3 regions of the Marinomonas sp. AWM4_232 genome follow, and region 3 is predicted to be linked to each of the others. Evidence: predicted binding sites of a transcription regulator. Region 3 holds the regulator's gene; each other region holds the start of a gene.

Evidence for each region. The regulator FliA, encoded in region 3, starts transcription of late flagellar genes. The targets are predictions, from matches to a motif close to CTAAAGTTNNNNNNNNNNCNGCCGATA.
Region 1: a site for FliA is predicted at 2,067-2,093, ahead of flgK (flagellar hook-associated protein FlgK). Genes of this name have one in related genera too.
Region 2: a site for FliA is predicted at 1,278-1,304, ahead of ACXAC1_RS03595 (flagellin N-terminal helical domain-containing protein). Genes of this name have one in related genera too.

What each region holds. Positions count from the first base shown of each region.
Region 1 is NZ_JBSWTA010000001.1:748,885-754,509, forward strand. It holds gene flgL (flagellar hook-associated protein FlgL) at 1-38, opposite strand, end outside; gene flgK (flagellar hook-associated protein FlgK) at 46-2,022, opposite strand; gene flgJ (flagellar assembly peptidoglycan hydrolase FlgJ) at 2,135-3,088, opposite strand; gene ACXAC1_RS03625 (flagellar basal body P-ring protein FlgI) at 3,109-4,185, opposite strand; gene flgH (flagellar basal body L-ring protein FlgH) at 4,207-4,866, opposite strand; gene flgG (flagellar basal-body rod protein FlgG) at 4,877-5,625, opposite strand, start outside.
Region 2 is NZ_JBSWTA010000001.1:740,335-745,959, reverse strand. It holds gene ACXAC1_RS03600 (flagellin N-terminal helical domain-containing protein) at 19-921, shown strand; gene ACXAC1_RS03595 (flagellin N-terminal helical domain-containing protein) at 1,405-2,295, shown strand; gene ACXAC1_RS03590 (flagellar protein FlaG) at 2,356-2,799, shown strand; gene fliD (flagellar filament capping protein FliD) at 2,830-4,224, shown strand; gene fliS (flagellar export chaperone FliS) at 4,242-4,676, shown strand; gene fliT (flagellar protein FliT) at 4,678-4,971, shown strand; gene ACXAC1_RS03570 (motility associated factor glycosyltransferase family protein) at 4,961-5,625, shown strand, end outside.
Region 3 is NZ_JBSWTA010000001.1:598,875-604,499, reverse strand. It holds gene flhA (flagellar biosynthesis protein FlhA) at 1-834, shown strand, start outside; gene flhF (flagellar biosynthesis protein FlhF) at 962-2,266, shown strand; gene ACXAC1_RS02890 (RNA polymerase sigma factor FliA) at 2,389-3,108, shown strand; gene ACXAC1_RS02885 (chemotaxis response regulator CheY) at 3,167-3,547, shown strand; gene ACXAC1_RS02880 (protein phosphatase CheZ) at 3,557-4,351, shown strand; gene ACXAC1_RS02875 (chemotaxis protein CheA) at 4,367-5,625, shown strand, end outside.

The DNA.
Region 1 (5,625 bases), 150 kb from region 3:
GAAGACTGATTGAAAATTAAGTTCGTTGTAACACGCATATATCACCTACCCTAACGCACCAATCAGCGTTGCAAATGTACTTTGAGCAGCAGACAAGACCTGAGCTGACGCTGTATACGACTGCTGGTATCGCAACAAGTTAACTGCCTCTTCATCCAAGCTAACAGCAGAGACTTGATCTCGAGCAGCAATCGATTTATTCATTATTGTCTCACTCGCGTCCATATTGGTGGATAACGTTGCCGTTAAACTACCGACCTCTGTCACCAATGATGAAAACGCTTCTGTAAAAGACCGACTTCCTTCTACAGTATTCTCACTCTGCAAGTTCGCTAACTTTAAGCCATTGTAGTTATCAGACTCACCATCAGAGTTAAAAGCAATAGTAAAAGTATCACCAGCATCTGGTGGACCATCTAAGCTAATATCATAACCTGCATCTTCAGCAAGCCCAGCTTGCTCTAATAAGTTTGAGTAATCCGTAATGCCTGTCAAAGTTGCCAATGCTGTACCGCTACCGTCTCTTATCTCGACCGCATCACTAGCAGTAAAGTACAAGGTCTGAGGCGCCGCACTATATAGCCCACCAGAAGCAGTAAATGCCGAATCCGTAAAGTCTGTATTAGTAATAGACGAGATTGAAATAGTCACATCCGAAAGGTTAGTACTAGCACTTGATACAGCAATTGGTGCCGAAAGAGCTAAATAATCACCTGAGCGAGCCGTCATTTTAATAGACTCCGCAGCATTTTTAGTTGGAGCAAACTGGTAACGATCTCCTTCCGTGTAGTTTGGCAATGAGTCAAATGAAATCTCTACCCCAAAACCATCGACTTGGAAATAGCCGCTAGAAGTAGGAGTTGCAGTGGAAGTGTCCACTATACTCGATTCGCGCTTAATTCTTCCGTCCAAATCATAAGTAACTAGTTTAAATGTAGTTGGAGACATCATCTCGACTTCATACGTATCTGTAGTTATCTCACTAGATGCTCCATCCGTTACACGCACATCAATACCGAAGTTTTCGTCACTGTTTTCAGTATTTGCAGTAACCTCTATCTCTGAAGTTGAAAAAAGGTTGATACCGTAGTCACCATTAGCATCCAAACCAAGTTGATTTTGCTGATTCATCACATCGGCAAATACCAATGCTTGCTGACCAAGCATACGTTCTGCAGTCGTGATAAATTCATTACGAAATTCAACCAGGCCACCAATTGCCCCGCCCAATTCATCTGTCGGAATATTTAATTCATACTTACCAAAATCGAGCTCAATGCCCAATTCACCATCAGGGTTGCTGGTATCGGATGTCAAGCGCAGCTCATTATTGCTACTTTGAAGAACTAAAGGCTGACCCGAGGCGAGATTAACTGTCATCAGTTCACTATCATCATAACTAACTTTTATATCTAAATATTCTGATAACTCTTTGACTAATTGCTCTTGCTGATCTCGCAATTCGTTGGCAGCGCTTCCTGTCGTAGATTCAAGTTTAAATATCTGCGCATTTAAGTTACCTATCTGATCAGTCAAGTTGTTAATAGACAACACATTACTCTCAAGCTCCTCATTAGCGAGCGTTCTTTGGTCTGAGATGTAATTTGCTAGATCGTTATATTGTGAGGCTAATTGCTTAAAGTTTGAGTAAGCATTGGAACGGGCGGCAGTATCCGTTGGATCCGCATTCGCTGTTTGCAATGCACTGAAAGCATTATCTAAGTAATCACTAATAGACACACTGTCTTCACCGATAACCGAATCAAAAGACGTCATCATAGAATGATAGCTTTCATAAAAATTGTAATTAGAGGTGTCAGACCAAACTTGCTGATTGATGTACTGATTCACAATACGATCAGTATCTTGGATTAAAACGCCACCGCCTGATTGACTCACTGTTGCAGTGGTTTGACGGCTGTAGCCTTCCGTATCTACGTTGGCTGTGTTTTGACCAGTCGTGGTAATTCGAGCCGTACTCGACTGCAACCCAGATAAACCTATGGAATAAAGACTCGCCATGTTATTAACCTCTCAGACACGAAACGCTAGCGCGCATATTTCTATATCGACTTGAGATGCAATAACTTTACCAAAACTAGAGGAGAGAGCTGAAAACTCACACAAGATGTTGTTATAGAAGGGTTTTAAACCACTTACTCGACAGAATATTAGTAATCTTATCAGCGTAGTTAGGGTCTGTGGCATAGCCACCTTTTTGCAGGTAAGCGGCAAACATTGCCGCATTATCGCCAGCCTCTAATGCTTCTTGATATCGTTCACTGTTTTTCAAGAAATCAGCATAGTCGTCAAAGCTTTGCGAAAAAGAGTCATATGCACGAAATGCTGCCTTCTCCCTTTGAGCTACCCCATCCTTGAACTCCAATGTGCTCACCAGAGCCTTATCTCCAGACCAGCGATGATCGGCTTTGATACCAAACAAATTATAACTGGGACTGCCATCGGTTTTTGCAATCGGGTATTTTCCCCAGCCCGTTTCCAAAGCGGCTTGGGCCAAGATAGCTTTGGGATCAACTCCTAGCTGCTCCCCTGCTTTTTGCGCATGAGGCCATAGCGTTTGCACAAAGCTATCTGGAGAATCAAACGCAACATCTGTTGCTTTTAACTTGGCTGCATCCACTACTTGTTGCGCAGACTCGGTATAGTCTTGTGCAGCCCGCTTCGCCACGGCACGGACTCTTTCCGCATCGAGAGTCGACAAATTACGTAGAAAGTTTGCCTCTGAACCCAGCTCATTACCCTCATTCGAAGACAAACTTTTCCCATTACCCTGAAGTTGTCTAATCAGTGATTCAGCCAGACCTATACCACCAGCGTTAGCCAATGACTGGGCCAATTGCGAATCCATCATTTCGGTGTATTGTTTTGTTTGAGCGCTATCAAACAATCCTCCACCAATATTTTCATTGGCAGATCGCATATTCTTAAACATCATATTGATGAAGATCGACTCAAACTCTTGAGCCACTTTTTTTAATGCTGCATCAGGGTCTTGCTGGGCTTGCGCTTTAAGACTTACCAGAGAGTTAAAGTCTGCAAAAAAAGCATTGTTATCGATTCGGCTCATGATTCCTCCGCGCTCATAGTCTAAATAACGACTAAATCGGCATTTAACGCACCCGCTTGCTTCAATCCCTCGAGGATAGCCATCACATCACCCGGTGCCGCCCCAACTTGGTTAACAGCTCGAACGATATCATTTAAAGATGCCCCCTGATTAAAAACAAACATATGGCCACTACCTTCGTCTGTTTCAAGTCCCTGACGAGGTGCCAACGCTTGGCCCGCGCCAGGAAAATCACCTTCCGGGTTAGCATTAATCGTCACAGTAAGGCTGCCATGCGTCACTGCCGCAGGCGATACGGTGACATCCTGACCAATAATAATGGTGCCTGTACGTGAATTGACAACAATCTTCGCCCTTTCACGACCTAATTCAACATCTAAGTTTTCAAGAATCGACAGAAAGGTCACCCGTTGCGAGGGATCTCGCGGCGCCGTTACACGAATTGATGTAGCATCAAGAGACTGAGCGACACCTGGACCCAGCAAACTATTAATCTTATCCGCTACTTGTTTTGCAGTCGTAAAGTCTGGTCGATTAAGGTTGAAGGTAAGAGTATCACCACGGTTGAAGCTGTTCGCTACCGCCTTTTCCACACTCGCACCATTTGGAATTCTTGCCACAGTTGGCGTAGCAATTGATTGGCGGGAACCATCAACACCAGCAGTCCCCAAACCACCTATAACAAGATTACCTTGAGCAATGGCATACACTTGCCCGTCCGCCCCTTTTAAAGCTGACAGCAGCAGTGTACCACCTTGAAGACTACTCGCATTCCCCAAAGAGGAAACGGTTACATCAATAGTCTGGCCTGGTTTCGAAAATGGCGGAAGCGTAGCCGTTAATGATACCGCCGCCACATTATCTGAATCCGTATCCGCCCCATCTGGTAAATTAATGCCGAACTGGTTCAGCATACTGATGAAACTTTGATTGGTGAAATCCGTATCATCCCCCGTTCCATTCAAACCTATAACTAGACCGTAGCCAAAAAGTTGGTTATCACGCACACCTTCTACGCTTGCAATATCTTTAAGGCGCTCCGCCGAAGCAAGCCCTCCCCATAAAAGCAAAGAGAGTGTTAAGATCAGGGTTTTCATACACTAGAATCCACGTAGTAATTAAAATGGCCACCAACTAGTATTCAACGCTCTTGTTAACCAGCCTTGTTCGCTTCCTGACGCTAGTTCACCAGTTCCAGAGTAGGCAATTCTTGCATCTGCAAGACGCGTTGATTCAACTGTATTATCAGAGCTGATATCCGCTTCACGAACCAAGCCTGACAAACGGATGTACTCTTGACCACGATTCAATGTTATCCACTTTTCACCCCGAACGGCCAGCAGCCCATTTGGGTAAACATCATAAACGGTTACGGTAATACTACCAGATAAGCTGTTACTTTGATTAGCGTTCGCATTACCTGAAAAGTCACTATTCATGCCCGGTAAGCTAGTATCCAACCCTACAGGAATACCTAAAATGGTAGGGTTTTGAATTGTGGCCGAGGAAGACTTGGACACTGAAGCAGCGTTCGACTTGGTAGAACTTGTACTTTCGGACAGGGTAACGGTCAGAATATCACCGATCTGACGCGCTTTCTTGTCACCAAAAAACACATCTCCCATTCCCGTTTGATAAATTCCACCATCACTGTTTTGACTATATTGAACAGATGGTTGAATTACTGGCGCGTAGTATGGATCGTCAGAAACCGGAGCGGGTTCGACCGCAGCACAACCAACTAAAACAACTGGGATAAAAGCAAATAATAAACGCATAAATGGCTCTTTATAATTGCTGGTTAACGAAGCTCAACATACCATCAGCAGCCGAAATCACCTTAGAGTTCATCTCATAGGCACGCTGTGTGGTAATCATATTCACTAACTCTTCTATAGAGTTCACATTTGAAGACTCCAACATACCTTGGCTCAGATAACCTCGACCATCAGTCCCTGGCTCACCAACTACAGGGGCTCCGCTTGCGGTTGTTTCTTGATACAGGTTGCTACCTAAATAATTCAAACCAGAAGCATTAATGAAAGTGGCAATATTTATCACCCCTATCTGTTCAGTATCTGTCGCACCTCCCCTAAGAACAGAGACAACGCCATCCTCGCCAATGGTAATTTCAACGACATCTTGATCTACCGTAATGCCAGGATCTAAGACCAAGCCAGTGGAATCCACTATAGTACCTTCGCTATTGAGCTGAAATTGACCATCACGCGTGTAAGCAATAGTACCGTCAGGTTGCTGTACTTGAAAAAAACCACCGCCTTGAATCGCTACATCCAATTGTCGATCCGTAATATTGTAGTCGCCTTCTTCAAAATTCTTTTGAGTTCCTGTTACTCGGACACCAGCCCCTAACTGCAGCCCTGACGGCAATTCGGTATTCTGTGAAGACAAACCACCTGGCGCACGCAGTGTTTTATACAGCAGGTTTTCAAATACCGCCCGGTCTTTTTTAAATGCTGTGGTCGATACGTTAGCCAAGTTATTCGAAATAACGGCCAATTGTTTGTCCATCGCAG
Region 2 (5,625 bases), 140 kb from region 3:
TTCTAGGAGAACTTAATCATGGCTTTGTACGTAAATACCAATACATCATCGCTTAATGCACAACGTCAATTGATGAGCTCAGGTAACACGCTTGATACAGCTTACCAGCGCTTGTCTTCAGGTTTGCGTATTAACAGTGCTGCTGACGATGCAGCGGGTCTGCAAATCTCAAACCGTCTGACTTCTCAGGTTAACGGTCTAAACCAAGCCGTTCGAAATGCCAACGATGGTATCTCCCTAGCGCAAACAGCAGAAGGCGCGATGGACGAAACAACTAACATGTTGCAGCGTATGCGTACATTGGCAATTCAATCTGCTAACGGCTCAAACACTGATAAAGATCGTGTAGCCCTACAGCAAGAAATGGGACAGCTAGCTGAAGAGATTAACCGTGTAGCTGAAACGACGACTTTTGGTGGGCAAAACTTGCTTGATGGTACATACAGTGGTGTTTTCCAGGTTGGTGCTGACGCTAACCAAACCATAAGTTTCTCTATGCAGTATATCGGAGCTAACAATAGTGTTGATTTGACTACAACCACACCGCAAGGTTTTAGTGTTGAGGGACTTATTCAAACAGCCTCTTCTACAGGTGTTCAGTCTTTGACGGCAAGTACGATTTCAATTTCTTCAGCAGCTAACGCTCAAAGTATGATTGCTGCAATTGATAGCATGATTGCTGCCGTGGACTCAAAGCGTGCTGAATTGGGTGCTGTTCAAAACCGATTTTCATCGACTATCAGTAACTTGAGTAATATTTCTGAAAACGTATCGGCAGCACGTTCACGTATTCGTGATGCTGACTTTGCCGAAGAGACTGCGACTCTAACAAGTGCGCAAATTTTACAGCAAGCAAGTTCAACTATTCTTGCGCAGGCGAACCAACGTCCTCAGACAGCACTTTCATTGCTAGGGGGCTAATACATAAAAAAAGAGCGGCTGATCAGGCCGCTCATATCTTGAAGCTTATTTCGAATGCCGGAGGCAAGAGGTTTGGCGAAGACATTCGAAACCTTTCTCGCTTCTTACTCCTAGAAGTGATTTTTGAGCCAAGTGTTAGCGCACTTGGCTTTTTTTATGGGGGCATTGGCGTGCTCCCATGACTTTAATACAGCAAGCAGCATGCCAAGACATAGAAATAGTTCTAATAACTGATTTTAAATATTTTTTTAGCGATTTAAGAAAAAACTTATTGAGGAAAAAACCATAAAAAACAAAGTATTGCCGACTTTGGCGGTGTTTTTTTGCCATGAGCGGAAAAAAATATCAAAAAAACGTTAAAGTTCCTTTTAGCTTCGCCGTTAACGTAAACAAGAGGTTTTAGGTGAATTTAGATTTGGCGATCTTTTCACCAATTAAAGGTTTGCTTGGCAGCAAGCCGCATGGCGAAACTAGGAGGCTATTATGGCTTTATATGTAAATACTAATACTTCATCTCTGAATGCTCAGAACCAGTTGATGAAATCTGGCAATACGCTTGATACAGCTTATCAACGTTTGTCTTCTGGCTTGCGAATCAATAGTGCTTCTGATGACGCGGCAGGCCTACAGATTTCTAACCGTCTGACTTCTCAAATCAATGGTCTGAACCAAGCAGTTCGTAACGCGAACGATGGTATCTCTCTAGCGCAAACTGCAGAGGGTGCAATGGATGAGACTACTAACATGCTTCAGCGTATGCGTACGCTTGCGGTTCAGTCTGCCAACGGTTCAAACACTGACAAAGACCGCCTTGCGCTTCAACAAGAGATGGCGGCACTTGGTGAGGAGATCGACCGTGTAGCAAGTACTACTACTTTTGGTGGTCAGAATCTTTTGGACGGTACTTATGACGGTACTTTCCAAGTGGGCGCAGACGCAAACCAAACCATTAGTTTCTCTATGGGCTATGTTGGAGCTAGCAACTCTGTTGATATGACCAGTGGTGGTTTCACTGTTGAGAATTTGATGCAGACAGCCTCTTCTACAGCAATGCAGTCTTTAACAGCTTCAACTATCTCTATTTCATCTGCAGCCAATGCTCAAAGTATGATTGCTGCGATTGATAGTATGATTGCTGCGGTTGACTCAAAACGAGCTGAGCTGGGTGCGGTGCAAAACCGTTTCTCATCTACTATCAGTAACTTGAGTAACATCTCTGAAAACGTTTCCGCTGCGCGTTCTCGTATCCGTGATACAGACTTCGCAACAGAGACTGCTTCATTGACAAGTGCGCAAATCCTACAGCAAGCAAGTTCATCTATTCTTGCTCAGGCTAACCAGCGTCCTCAAACTGCGCTATCCTTATTAGGTTAATAGAGTAATATCTAAAAGCTGGAGTATTACTCCAGCTTTTTTGTTTTTGGGAGAGAGCCCATGTCTATTAGTTCTGATTTTTCAAGAAACTCTTTGTCGCCTTTGCAAACAGGTCAGCAAACTCAAGTTAGTGAGCAAGAATTTGTCGACGCAAAGCAAAAAGAGTCTCAAGTGATTAAACAATCTGCCGATATAAGTAATACGTCAGAAGATTCCAAAAGTGGCAATGATCTTGCTTCTTCTAATGGCTCATCCAACCAAGAAGTTGTTGATGAAGTGAAAATGGAAGAAGTCAATATCAAGATGCGCCAGCTCAGTGTGGGGCTGTCGTTTGAAATGACTGAAGACGGATCTGACAATATTGTAAAAGTTGTTGATCAAGAAACGGGTGATTTGGTGAGACAAATCCCATCTGAAGAGTTTCTTGAAATGTCAAAACGCCTCGATAGTATTTTTGGCGAGCTGACAGATTTAAAAGGAAACTTGATCAATAGCGAAGTGTAATATCAGCCTAACAGCTGAAAGAGAGGAATTATGTCGGTTACATCGTTAGGTGTAGGTTCAGGTTTGGACCTAGAAACGCTCGTTACTAACATGGTTAGTGTTCAGCGGGACACTAGGGTGGCTGCTTACGAAGATAAGATCAGTGATTTTGAATCGGAAGTATCCGCTTACGGTGCGATTAAATCCGCTCTTGAAGCGTTTGAAGACGCAGTTGAAGATCTAAGTGATGAAAGTCTTTTTACTGGTCGTACGGCGACGACAACACAACCTTCCTCAGGTGATATTGTTTCTGTGACTGCAGACAGTGACGCCTCAAACGGCTCCTACAACATTTCTGTTTCCCAGTTAGCTCAAGGTTCACGTAGTGTTTCTGCGGCCGGTTTATTTTCATCCGGCGATGATGTTGTTTCTGCGACAGGTGGTGACCTAACGTTCACTGCAGGTGATGATACCTTCACTATCTCAGTTGCTGCGAATACGACATTGTCCGAATTGCGTGAGCAAATTAATGATGCGTCAGACAATTTTGGTGTGTCTGCTAACCTAGTTGACGATGGCAATGGGAATGTTTACTTAACATTGAATTCTGATGTATCAGGCGACGGTAATGATTTGGTAGTGACGAATACTGATGAGTCATTGGACAATGTATCTTCTGTTGCGACAGGTACTGGTACGGCTGGTCTGAGTATTGCCGCTGGTGATGGCGCTCAAGATGCAATCATTTCCGTTGATGGCATTACTATCAATAGTGATACCAATACATTTGAGGGTGCAGTGTCAGGACTGACCATCAAAGCGCTGGCAGAGTCAGAATATGATGGTAGTGGTAACTTAGAGGCTGCAACCGCAGCTGTTAATTACGACACTGATACAGTTAAAGAAACACTAGAGTCGTTTGTGAAAGCTTACAATTCACTGTTGACCAAATTTGATACCTATACTGCTACCGGTGCAGTGTTAAATGGAAGTAGCTTGATACGAGGACTTGAATCTTCTTTGAATTCAGACCTTATGACAGTGTTTGATGACGCTGGTGCTTTGAGTTCTATCTTCGACCTTGGTATCGAAATGGACGACAATAATTACTTGTCTCTCGACTCTGCTAAGTTCAGCGAAGCTATGGATGAGAGTTACGATGATGTTGTGACTCTGTTTTCATCTGAAAACGGCTTAGCGAATATTATGTCTGACTATCTAGATAACTTTACTGGCTCTGGCGGTCTTCTTAAAGACATGATTGATGCATCCCAAGAGTCAGTAGATAAAACAGAGACGCAGCTTGAAAATTACGAGTACCGAATGGAGCTGTATGAAGAGCAGCTAAGAGAGCGTTTCACAACGCTTGATACGTTACTTGCGAGCATGTCTTCAAATGGGGACTACTTATTAACTCAGTTAAGTAGCTTGAGTAGTAGCAGCTAATCGCTAAAGAGGTTTATATGTACGGTAATAAAGGCATTAACGAATATAAAAAAGGTTCGTTAAAATCGGATTTAGCATCTGCAGACCCACATCGTGTGATACAGCTTCTAATGCAAGGGGCGTTAGAGCGACTTGCTTTAAGCAAAGGGTTTATCGAACGACGTGACATGGAAGCTAAATCAAGTACGTTGACGCGAGTGGTAGAGATTATTAATGCTTTGCGCGACTCATTGGAGAGAGATGCAAATCCTGAGTTAGTTGATAACCTTGATTCTTTATACGAATTTATGATTGCCCAGATCCACGAAGCAAGTCTAAATATGGATATTGAGAAAATAGATAGTGTAATGGCTCTTTTGTTACAGATTAAAGGTGCCTGGGATCAAATAGGGGAAGCAGATAAGCAAGAGGCTTATGCTATGCAGTCGCAGCAGAGACTGGGTACAGCTTAGTATGACGTTGGAACAGCTTGAGCAGTTAACCAACGATATGAAAGAGGCTTTTGAAGCCCATGATTATGGCTTATTGAATAAGTTGGTTGTTGGTAACCAGAACGCCATTTCCCATTTATCTGCGTCATCCGATAATGATTTCAATACAGCATTGAAATCTTTTATTGAGCTTTATTTGTCCATTCAAACTCACTGCCAACAAGAGCGTGAGTTTGCCACGCAAAATCTTAAGAAATTTAACAAGGCTAAGAAAGGCCTAAAGCAATATAACAAGGCTTCCAATCGTGCTAGATAGTAATCTTCAGCAGTCTATTTCCAAAATTCAGTCATTGGTTCAGAAAGTAGAAGAAGGCCAAAAGCGATTAAAAGAGAAAGACAAAGAATTCTCTGAAAGATATCGTGACAATATGAACTTGTTTGCTGCCGTTATGCCTCATATTTATGAGGAGTTTAAAGATTATAAACCTAAAAATCGTGCTATCTATCTAGAAGAATGTGGCGATTTGAATCTATACGTCAAAGAGCTAAATGCTTCTCTTTTCTCTGAGCGTCCTCGTGAAAGCGCGTTGGTAAAAGTTAATGAATTTGTTGCCCAACCACTGAAGACACATTTAGGTCTAGTGAGGCAGCTTGCCCATCCTAGTAGACATGTTCAGTACGGCAATAGAATGATTAAGTACTTGCGAGAGGTAGAGGCTGTCTACACTCGACCTGTTACGTTACCTGAATTTGTACCAGCATTAGTTATCTTCGGCTTAGAACTTGGTTATCAGCTTGAAAAAATTGTCGAGCTTAGAGAAATTAAGCATCTTTATATTTATGAGAAAGAATTAGATTATTTCTATTATTCACTTTTTTCTATTGATTGGAATCCAATATTAGAGCACTTCAACCGAGATGGACACACTATAAACTTTTTGTTAGGTGTTCAGGCTAAGGATATTACAGA
Region 3 (5,625 bases):
GTGAGTCTTGCTGAAGCTGAAGTACACCCAGATAAAGAGCTGGCAATCGATCCTGGACAGGTGTTTGGCAAAATTGATGGCATTCCAGGTAAAGACCCTTCATTTGGTCTTGATGCAGTTTGGATAGACAAGAAAAAGCGAGATCAAGCGCAGACTTATGGCTACACGGTAGTGGATGTTAGTACTGTTGTGGCTACGCATATTAATCAAGTGATGCAAAAGCATGCTTATGAACTCATTGGTCATGATGAGGTGCAGCAATTACTTGGCTTATTAAAACAATACAATCCGAAGTTGGCTGAAGAGCTTGTACCAAATACGGTTCCTCTAAATGTTCTTCTGAAAGTGCTGCAAAACTTATTGCAGGAGAATGTGCCTCTGCGCGACATGCGAACTATTGCTGAAGCGATTATGGGGGTTCAACCTAAAACTCAAGATCCGATGATATTGACGACGGCTGTCAGGACGTCATTAGCGCGTATGATCATGCAGTCTTTAGCTGAAGGAGTGGATGAAGTGCCTGTGATGACCTTGGATCCTCAGTTAGAAAAGATGTTGATGCAGACCGTTCAGCAAAGTCAGCAGTCAGGGATTAAGAATGAAGAAGCTTTAATTCTAGAGCCGCAAATGGCTGAGCAATTGCAAAAATCGTTTCGTGATCATGCAGAGCAACAGGAAGCTATGGGGAATGCGCCGATTCTTATTGTTTCAGCTCCGATTCGCCCAATGTTAGCTCGGTTTATGCGTTATGGTGGTGTGGGTATGTCTGTTCTATCCTACCAAGAAGTGCCTGACAATAAGCGCGTGACAGTGGTAGCTGTGATTGGTCAGTAAAAAAGGAAAGTCGTTGATTTTCGAGCTATATTTATCAAAACCTTTCGGGTAAGCTATGGATTTGTATGCATAAATAGACTTAAAGGACTGGTATTCAATGCAGTATAGGCGGTTTCGAGCTCCTGATATGCAAAAGGCGATACGTAAGATTCGTGACGCTGTAGGGCCTGATGCTGTCATTATGTCTAACAAAAGACTTCCTAGCGGAGAAGTCGAGATAGTTATTGCAATTGACTACGATGGCTCCTTGACTCCGACGCAACCCCAAAAGTCAAAGCATTCTTCAGATTCCGCTAAATATGCCCCCCCCGGAGAACCGAGTGCTTCTTATCAAGAACGAATAGAGCAGGCTCGTAACATGGGAACTTCTCCAAAAAAAGGAGAAGCCTACGAGGTCATTGAGGAGCCTAAAACGCAGGTATCGAAAAACCCATATATAGATATGGAAGATGGATATGCGCGTGAAGACGTAGAACAACCCATTCAAGAAAATTTATCTATAAAAAGCCGCATGGATGATAGGCCCTCTCCAGATGAAGAGAAGCTTCGCTCGATGGAAAAAGAACTCGAGCAAGTAAGACGGCTACTTGAACAATCTCAAGAAATTAAGGCTTCTTCAGAGCCTAATAGAGTGTCACCGGATCATAGGTTGCAACGTCAACTTGCTACCTTGGGGCTGTCTGACAACGTTATTGAAAAAATAATTTCAGACCTGTCGTTGACAGGACGAGAAGAGGATTGGAAGAGAGCATTATCACATCTGGCGGACAGTATTCCGATTCGTTCAAGTGGAGACGCTTTTCAAGGTTGCATTGCTTTTATGGGGCCGACCGGTGTAGGTAAGACGACGACAATAGGCAAAATCGCCGCTCAATATGTTCTTAAATATGGCTCTGATCGTGTCGTTTTAGTTACCACAGACACGTATCGAATTGCGGCCCATGAACAGCTTAGAACATTTGGGAGAATTCTTAACGTCCCTGTCGAAGTTGTAAACGAGTTCACCGACTTGAATGAAGTATTGGACAAATATGCTGATTACTCTTTGGTATTGGTTGATACGGCAGGAATGAATCCTAGAGACCGTAATTTAGACAGACAACTGGCTATGATGAGGCGTGCTCGAGGCTACCTCAAGAAATTACTAGTTTTGCCTTGCACTAGCCAAAGACAAGTACTGAAAACTGTTGTAGATGTCTATTCAAAAATTCAACTAGATGGTTGTGTATTAAGTAAGCTTGATGAGTCTGCTTCATTAGGTGAGGCGATTAGTGTCGTTATTGAAGAAGGCTTGCCAGTTATGTATGTTGCTGATGGACAGAGAATACCGGATGATATTGAACCTGCTCGAGCGCATAACTTAATCAGTCGAGCTGTGTATACAGCGGAGCAGTTTGGCCAGTTGTACGGGGCACTGAAATATGGGAGTTAGTAAAATTATGTTATTTGGCAGAGCGTTGAGATTAACTATATAGTACATTTAGGATCAAGGTGCTTATATACCGCCTACGATAAAACTCTTTTAGCGTATAGCAACGCATAGATGGATGTAGCATGTACACAAAAAAGGCGACGTTATCGATAGATGCGATTGTGCTGAAATATGACTTTTTAGTGAAAAAAATTGCCTATCATTTATTAGCCCGTTTACCAAGCAGCGTTGATATAGATGATTTGATTCAAGCTGGCATGATGGGGCTGATAGAAGCGTACAAAAGATTTGAATCAACTAAGGGAGCATCATTCGAGACTTACGCTGGTATCCGAATTCGTGGTGCTATGATGGATGAAGTCCGAAAGAGCGACTGGGCTCCCCGATCTGTGAGAAGAAACAGTAGAGCTGTTACCACTGCTATCAGAGAAGTGGAAGCAGAAAGTGGCCGTGAAGCAACAGATATAGAAGTTGCGGCTCATATGGGTATAAGTATTGACGAGTATCATGAAATCCTACATTCGTCGATGTCTACCCAGTTGTTTAGCTACGAAGAGATGTTAGAAAGTGAGCATGGCAGCCACGAGCTTGATATTAAAGTAGAAGGAGAGACTGGTCAGCCAGATCAGATGGTTGAAGAAGTTGGTTTCCAAGCTCATTTAGCTCAAGAAATTGATAAGCTTCCAGAGAGAGAAAAGCTGGTGCTTTCTCTTTACTATAATGACGAGCTAAACTTAAAAGAGATAGGCGCTGTACTAGGCGTGAGTGAATCAAGAGTCAGTCAGATACACAGTCAAGCGGCTATTCGGCTTCGTTCTCGATTAAGTGACTGGCAGAATTAATTTTGAATAATAGAAATGACTTTACCTAAGGGTTGTGGAGGTTGCATTGGATAAAAATATGAAAATCCTGATTGTTGATGATTTCTCGACGATGAGACGAATCATCAAAAATCTTCTCAGGGATTTAGGGTTTACCAATACAGTCGAAGCAGATGATGGAACGACTGCGCTACCTATTCTGCAAACTGGCACAATTGACTTTCTTGTGACTGATTGGAATATGCCTGGTATGACTGGTATTGAGTTACTTCGTGCTGTTCGGGCAGATGAAAAGCTTAAAACGATTCCTGTGTTGATGGTAACAGCTGAGGCGAAACGCGATCAGATTATTGCCGCAGCGCAAGCAGGTGTAAATGGTTATGTGGTTAAACCATTTACTGCGGTTGCTCTAAAGGAAAAAATCGAGAAGATATTCGAACGAATTGATTCTGCAAAGTAGAGGTTGTAAATGTCTATTGAAAACGAGTCAAAAATGGGTGAGTTCGAGACGGTTGTGAAAGACGGCGCTGTTGATCTGCTAAATAAGCTCGAAGTTGGAGACTTTAGTGGTGCAATAAAGATCATCCAAGAATTAAGTGAGGCTCGCCACAAAAGCTTTTATAACGAGGTGGGTTATTTGACCCGCAGTTTGCATGATGCGATTCGAGATTTTCAGATCGACTCAATGGATATGATGATCCAGGGTGGAGTCTCCGAGGAAGATGCTAGTTCGCGAATAACTGATGCTTCTGATAGATTGAACTATGTTATCGAAATGACCAGTTCGGCCGCTAACAAAACTATGGATATGGTCGATAGTAGTGTTCCTGTAGCCAGCGAGCTGCAAATGCAAGCAAGAGAATTACATAAAGATTGGAATCGTTTAATAAAACGAGATTTAACACCTCAAGAGTTCCGTGATTTATATAAGCGGATTGATGTGTTTTTGAAGTATACGGATGAAAGTGCAACAACCTTACATACTAATCTAAACACAATTTTACTTGAACAGGGTTATCAAGACCTAACTGGACAAGTTATTACACGAGTTAACGAACTGATACGTGACGTAGAGGAGCGATTAGTTCATCTTGTATCGGTAGCGGGTCGCGTAGACAGTATTTCTGGTATGGAACACGAGTCAGAAACTAAAGAGCGTGATGACGACCGTGGTCACGGGCCAGCAATCAATAAAAATGATAACCCTGAAGTACTGAATAACCAAGATGAAGTTGATGACCTTCTATCGAGTCTTGGTTTTTAAGAGGAGCTGCGGCGGATGAGTTTCGAAGTCGATGAAGAAATTCTACAGGATTTTTTAGTAGAAGCTGGAGAAATCCTGGAACAGCTCTCAGAGCAATTGGTAGATTTGGAGCAGAACCCAGAAGATACGGCATTACTTAACGCTATCTTTCGTGGCTTCCACACAGTTAAAGGTGGAGCGGGCTTCCTTCAACTGACAGCCCTAGTTGATTGCTGTCACTATGCAGAAAACGTATTCGATATTCTGCGCAATCACCAGCGAAAAGTTGACTCTGAGTTAATGGATGTAGTGCTGCAAGCGCTAGATGCTGTGAATGAAATGTTCGAAACCGTCAGAGCTGGTGGTGAACCAGAGCCTGCAGATCCTCAAATTATTGAATCTCTTAGTTATTATGCTAAGCCACCTTCCGATGATGAAGAAGGTGAAGAAGAGTATGATGAAGAAGATGAGACTGAGCAAGAGTCTATCGAAGAGGAAACTGTTGCAGCAAGCGGCCCTGAGATAGAATCTCAGGCATCTCCAGAAAATGCTTCAGAATCACATGATGACATTTCAGATGATGAGTTTGAATCTCTCCTAAGCGCATTAGGTTCCTCTGATGGAGCAGACAAAGAAGCTGAAGCTAATAGTTCAGAGCCTGATTCGGATGATATTACCGAAGATGAGTTTGACGCCCTGTTAGATCAGTTGCATGGCAGTAGCGCTCCAGGAATGGAAAAGGGCTCATCTGCCGATAAAGAGCCTGCTCCTGTGTCTTCAAGTGAACCTGAATCAGATGATATCACAGAAGATGAATTCGAGGCATTGCTTGATCAGCTTCATGGTAGTGCTGCACCTGGTGTTAGCGATGAAGAACCTTCAAAAGATGAATCAGTCAAAGCTGATGACAAAGCTGAAACGCCTCAAGAGCCTAGTTCAGCAGAGTCTGACTTAATTACGGAAGATGAGTTTGAGCAACTGCTTGATAGTTTGCATGGTAAAGGCCAAGGGCCTAACAACGCAAATGAGGAGCAAGAGCCTGTAAAAGAGCAAGCTAAGCCAGAACCTGCTGCGAAAGCTGAGCAGCCGGAGAAGAAAGCTTCTAAGCCGAAGCCGAAAGCTAAGCCAGCGCCCAAAAAACCAGCTGCGCCTAAACCTAAACCGGATTCAGAACCGGAAAGCAAAGAAAAGTCTCAGAATGCCCCCGTAGTACAAGAAACTACAGTTCGTGTAGACACTAAACGACTTGATGACATCATGAACATGGTGGGTGAGTTGGTTCTAGTGAGAAACCG